Regions from separate parts of the Halobacillus sp. genome, predicted to be linked through region 2. Evidence: riboswitches for the same ligand, from Rfam matches in the RefSeq annotation. Region 2 holds a riboswitch; the other holds the start of a gene.
What was found. Region 2 has a riboswitch for FMN ahead of ribD (bifunctional diaminohydroxyphosphoribosylaminopyrimidine deaminase/5-amino-6-(5-phosphoribosylamino)uracil reductase RibD). Riboswitches for the same ligand answer to the same signal wherever they lie in the genome.

Region 1 (3,121 bases), on a different contig from region 2:
GGCCCTCAAGGTCCTGCAGGTGGGGTGTTGGATTTCGCTGATTTCTTTGCTCTTATGCCGCCGGATAATGCTGATACGGTAGCTGTAGGTACTGATGTAAGCTTTCCTCAGGATGGTCCTAGTAGTCCTGGTACAGGAATAACCCGCGATAATGATTCTGAATTTAATTTAGCAGACATTGGGATCTATCAGGTGCTGTTTCAGGTAAGTGTAACGGAGCCCGGCCAGCTTATACTGACTCTAAATGGAGCAGACTTAGCGTACACAGTAGTGGGGCGAGCGACGGGAACGTCTCAAATTATTGGAATGGCGCTCGTGGAAACAACTGTAATTAATTCAACGTTAACGGTGCGGAATCCAGCAGGAAACGCAACTGCATTAACAATCACACCATTGGCAGGAGGAACGCGTCCAGTTTCCGCGCATCTTGTGATAACTAGATATCAATAGTCAGTAACTTAAAAAATCTCTAGTGTTGAAGAGCAGCTCTGTACTAATAATTTAATTAAATCTCGTTAACATTTGAGATGCTATTACAAAATTGTAATGGCGTTTTTTTTTTGAGAAATTATGTTGAGGGTATGGTACTGTTTGGAATAAATAGAACTAAGCGTTAGGGTGGAGTATCGGAATACTTAATGAAATGTCATGTTGACTTCTGCAATGAGCATGATGTTAATACGGTTATTTTTGTGCAGTGAAATGCTACAGGAAGCCCTAATGTCAGTGGAGCATGCGCATTCTATTATTACACGAACTCTACTGGTGAGTAATGGTCCTAGAGATCAGGGGTGCTATAAAGCGGACATTATTAATGTTGCCGGAGCATGTGGAGGAAATCCAGAAGCTCAGGAGAGAAGATGAGCAAGTGGAGATAGCCGATCTTGATGAACAGAAGCTGGAAGAAATCGAGTTTGCTCTACAACGACTAAGAGCGACGACCTACCAGTAGAGATCAAACATCGTAACGGATTTGATTATGGCTTATGTTGTTGACGAATTGTTGACGAAACTCGTCAACAACGATCAAAATTAATCCTAATCAAACCAAAAGAGATCCGATTTGAAACTTAGGAGTTGCGATTTCATAGGGTTTTGTATAGAATAAACATACAATAACATATCGATTCCATCTTCGGGGCAGGGTGCAATTCCCGACCGACGGTGATGAGCGTTTTTACGCTCTTAGTCCGTGACCCGTTTGGCTTCGTGCTAAACGGTGGACCTGGTGCAAATCCGGGACCGACAGTTACAGTCTGGATGGGAGAAGATGACGAACGAAGCAGGTAGAAGTGTATCTATTTCTACCCACTGTTTCCTATGGACAATTACTCCACCCTAAAGCCCCTTTATGTATGCTTTAGGGTTTTTATTATGGAAATAGGAGTGCGTTCACCTTCATCTGGGATGTGAATCGATGAAAAAGATGAAGGAGGAGATCGATGATGAATCCTTATACAGGTCAATCGTCAAATTTGCTTAAATTAATTATACTAGCTCTAATGGGAAGTATTTCTATGGTTTTAATGCTGCTTAATTTTCCACTGCCTATACTTCCTCAATATTTAAAAGTTGACTTCAGTGAGATACCTGCACTGATTGCTGCTATTCTTTTTACTCCCTTAGCCGGCGTCATCGTAGAAGGGTTAAAGAATACACTTTACCTCATCTACACAGGGGCTGCTGATCCAGTAGGGGTAGTAGCTAATTTTGCGGCAGGTGTCCTGTTTGTGGTCCCGGCAGCCATGATCTATCACAAGTTCAAATCCACAAAATCATTAGTATCCGGCATAGTGGCCAGTTCTATTATCATGGCAGCCGGAATGAGTGTGCTTAACTACTTTCTCATTCTACCTGCGTATAGTTGGTTTATGGGATGGGAAACAATGAGTGCAAATGTTAAATGGATTACTATTTTAGCGGGAATTCTCCCGTTCAATGCGATTAAAGGAATTATTATCGGGGCTTTGTTTGTTCCATTATTCATTAAGTTAAAGCCGTGGATTGAGCAGAAGAGCGTTCGATCTTCCAAAGCCGCGTGAATAATAAAAAGCTGTCCAGCTTAGCTGGACAGCTTTTTATTATTCAATATTATTCATCTTCCAGTTCATCCACTCGATAGCGGGCTGTCGGCATAGCTTCTAAACGTTCTACGGGGATAGGTTCACCTGATTTCTCACTCAATCCATAACGGTCTTCTTCCATTCGCTGCAAAGCATCGTTGACTTCCATTAATTTCTCACGGGATTTTTCATAAAATGTCTGTTCTTTTTCCCGTTCGAACTGATCAGTTCCTAAGTTCCCCGGGTGATCGGCTACGCTTGAAATCTCTCCAGTGTCATCATTTTCGTAGTCGTTTTTCAATCGATCATCTTTATATTCCTCGAGCTCTTTTTCTGCTTCTTCTTTCATTTCTAAAAGCTGCTGTTTAAACGATTCTTTTTGTTTCTCTGTTAACATGTGAAATCGGCCCCTTTTCAATTATTTTTTACAGGTACTACTCCAATGGTACACCTGGATATCGAAATCGTTTCTTGTTCTTCATTCAGGATCTTAACTTCCCATACCATTGTATTTCGCCCAATATGAATTGGCGTTGCCTTACCGATGACATGCCCCTTGCGAATACTCTTAATGTGATTGGCATTAATTTCGATCCCGAAAATCTGCTGTTTCTCTTCATCCACATTTAAGTATGCGCCTATACTGGCAGCACTTTCCGCTAAAGCTACGCTTGCACCGCCGTGAAGAAAGCCCATAGGCTGATGAGTGCGGTGATCCACAGGCATGCGTATCTGAACATAATGAGCTTGAGCATGTTCAATTTCCATACCTAAGGTTTCCATTAGAGTGTTTTTTATTAATTTTTCCATTAGATATCCATCCTTTACCTCATATTTCCCGTTGCTTCAGGAGTCAAACCTATAGAAAAAAGGATGGCTGTAAGCCATCCTTTTAGTTATCCGAGAGGGATCGAAATTTCCAATAGCATAGAAATACCCAAAAGGACTCCATACATCGTGTTGGTTTTTGCAGTGGCTACCATGGCCGGCATCATTTCAAGAGGTTGTGATTTTCCTTTAAACCCTTGAATAGCCTGGTAACCTTTCGCTACACTGAA
Region 2 (3,121 bases):
CTATTGGTCATAATGATCAAAGCGGTTCGTTCTTAAAAGAATTTATTTCAATGTTAGGTGAATCATCATCAATGGAAATAAGTGCTCAGTCATTTGAGCATAGAGATCCACAGCAGGAAACTACCTTTGGAGAAGATTACTCCATGTTAAAGGATATTGTTTCATCGATTGAGAATGAGTCTTCCAATGAATACGTGAGTTTTAAAAACCATTATGTATCTCAAATGGAAAGCAGCCAGTCAGCGGAGATGCACCATAATGTAGACCAGGATTCAGACAATAATCCTTCCCATATAAGTGAGCAGGACCTCTATAGAGAAATTTCTTACATGCTCACAGAGTCTTCATCAGAAAGTTCTCGTGGAATTGAAGAATTAGATTTAGAATCTTCTTCGTCCTTGGAGCAGGAATTATCATTTTCCACGGATGAATATGAGGAAGATCCAATCGTTTATTTAACAGATATCCTGCCACTGTCAAATGGATTTTCGGATATTCTAAAGCGCGAATTCTGCCCTCCCTTTCTGACCACAAAACTAAAAGAAATGGATACTTTACCAGAAAACCGTCTGCAGGAAGTTTCGTCAAAAGAAAATGAACACACGATCGCACAGGTTGATTCAATAGTTGCGGAAAAAAAGCAACCTCTTTTAATTAAGGTGCCTGTAGTGCTTGCCAGGCTGAACGTTGATATCCACATCCTCGAATCTTTGAATCTTTCGGATGACATCTTTGAAATTCTAAACTTAGACTGTAATCTGCAGTCTGTAAAAACTCATGTGCTTCCACACTCATCTACAGTGTTCCTAAGTGGAATACTTGCGGTTGATATTCATTATGTAAGTGACTCTCATAAACGTACCGTCCGGATTTTAAAACAACCAATTGCCTGGGATAAAGTAGTGAAAGTAGACTGGCTGAAACTACCCATGCTTTCCAAAATGGAAAGAGAAACGTACTCATTTATTTCTGATAATGGGAACGAGTCAACTCATTATGAATACGATCAAGATTATGTGAGTCCAATCAAAGATCAATTGCAAAACAGTTATTTTGTGTGGCATACAGATAGTACCGGGGGGCATGGCGCTCATAAACGATCTTTACAGGGAAGTGCACAAATAAGGATCGATCTATTACAGGAGCAATACATTCCTATATTTTTATAATCATTTTGTTAGCACAACTTAAGAGGAGCTTCTATTAAGAAGCTCCTCTTTTTTAAATAGCTGTATTTCACCAATTATGTAGAAGTGAAGAACTTAGCGTGGCAAGGATTAGATACTTGATCTTCAAAGAGAATCTTAAAGAAGGTCATCGGCTAAGTTTTCATTTCACGGATAAACGTTGAGAGGGCATGAAACGAAGTATCTGTCTCTATATACGGCAAGTACCTGACCTCCCATTTTCTTTTATTATTCACACATGAATGGTTAACATACAGACGAATGGGGAGAAGAAAGACGTTTATATCTGCCATTAGCGGACGGCTCAACTCATGGTTAAATGGGTGAGGTTCAAGAAATAAACCTAAAGAATTGCGAGTTTGCGTCATTTCATATATATTTATAGTAATACAAAAGAATACAGAGTCCTTCGGGGTCGGGTGAAAATCCCAGCCGGCGGTGATGAACAATTGTTCTAAGCCCGCGACGGGGAAGAAGTGTAAAGCACTCTTCCTCCTGATTTGGTGAAACACCAAAGCCGACAGTTACAGTCTGGATGGGAGAAGGATGTGGAGCATGCCAAGGTACCAGAGAAGTAGACTCGTACCGTTTATTTGGCGTATGCAAATCAAAAGTAATATAAACCCTGGGGAAGTATGTCTTCTTCAGGGTTTATTTTTTTATTCATCGTAAGGAGGCGGGAACATGAGCCGTGATGAACGATATATGAAGACAGCGATTCAGATGGCGGGCGAAACAGTAGGTCAAACCAGCCCCAATCCATCTGTTGGAGCAGTAATTATCAAAGATAATGAATTGGTAGGACTGGGCGTACACGTGAAGGCTGGAGAAGCTCATGCAGAGGTTCATGCTCTCCAGATGGCCGGAGAAAAAGCGAAGGGTGCAGAAATCTATGTAACACTTGAACCTTGCAGCCACTACGGTAAAACCCCTCCTTGTGCCAAAGCGATCATCGATGCCGGGATTAAGAGGGTGGTTATAGCATCCCATGACCCTAACCCAGAGGTTTCAGGAAAAGGTATAAATATGATGAGGGAAGCCGGCATTGAAGTTGAAACCAATGTTTTAACTGAAGAGGCGGATCAGCTCAATAAGGATTTCTTTCACTTTATCCAGACAGGGGAACCCTATGTACGCTTGAAAGCGGCCATGAGTTTAGACGGAAAAATTGCAACAACCACAGGCGAAAGTCAGTGGATTACAGGAAAAGAAGCACGGGAAGACGGGCATACCTATCGTCATTTATCGGATGCCATCCTTGTGGGAATTCAGACAGTCCTGTTGGATGATCCTAAATTGACCACAAGAATAGAAGGAAAAGGAAGAAATCCGATTCGTGTGGTTTTCGATTCCAAGCTCAGGATTCCATTGTCTTCTAATCTTATTCAAAATCAGGAAGCTCCGACCTGGATTTTTACCGGTAAGCATGCCTCAAAGAATACGGTCCAAAAACTTCAGGATCTTGACCATATTAGAGTTATTCAACAGGATGTAGACCAGATAGACATCCATCAGGCTCTGCAGTACTTAGGAGAACAAAAAATGACTTCTTTACTAGTAGAGGGCGGAGGAACCATTGCTGATGCTTTTGTTCGAGCTGGAAAAGTAGAAGAAACCATCACCTATATCGCCCCTAAACTGATTGGAGGAAAAGACGCATCTTCTCCAGTAGCAGGAAAGGGGATCAGCGAATTGAAAAACGCACCTGATTATCAGGTAGTATCCCATGAACAAATAGGGGAGGATATAAAAATTGTGTCTGTAAGAAGGAGGGAAATCAATGTTTACAGGGATTATTGAAGAGATCGGCTCTTTACATTCTATTAAAAGTAAAACCGAGTCTCTGGAACTTAGTATATCTGCGGAGAAAGTGCTATCTGACGTGAAGTTAGGAGACAGCATTTCAATCAATGGCGTCTGCTTAACTGTAACCA

Region 1: another riboswitch for FMN. It lies ahead of WAM07_RS16125 (ECF transporter S component); the one in region 2 lies ahead of ribD (bifunctional diaminohydroxyphosphoribosylaminopyrimidine deaminase/5-amino-6-(5-phosphoribosylamino)uracil reductase RibD).

The regions. Positions count from the first base shown of each region.
Region 1 is NZ_JBAPTY010000384.1:21,800-24,920, reverse strand. It holds gene WAM07_RS16135 (collagen-like protein) at 1-450, shown strand, start outside; gene WAM07_RS16130 (YolD-like family protein) at 815-952, shown strand; FMN riboswitch at 1,128-1,276, shown strand; gene WAM07_RS16125 (ECF transporter S component) at 1,443-2,042, shown strand; gene WAM07_RS16120 (hypothetical protein) at 2,092-2,460, opposite strand; gene WAM07_RS16115 (hotdog fold thioesterase) at 2,478-2,873, opposite strand; gene WAM07_RS16110 (1,4-dihydroxy-2-naphthoate polyprenyltransferase) at 2,960-3,121, opposite strand, start outside.
Region 2 is NZ_JBAPTY010000266.1:2,237-5,357, reverse strand. It holds gene WAM07_RS11250 (hypothetical protein) at 1-1,169, shown strand, start outside; FMN riboswitch at 1,589-1,738, shown strand; gene ribD (bifunctional diaminohydroxyphosphoribosylaminopyrimidine deaminase/5-amino-6-(5-phosphoribosylamino)uracil reductase RibD) at 1,872-2,987, shown strand; gene ribE (riboflavin synthase) at 2,968-3,121, shown strand, end outside.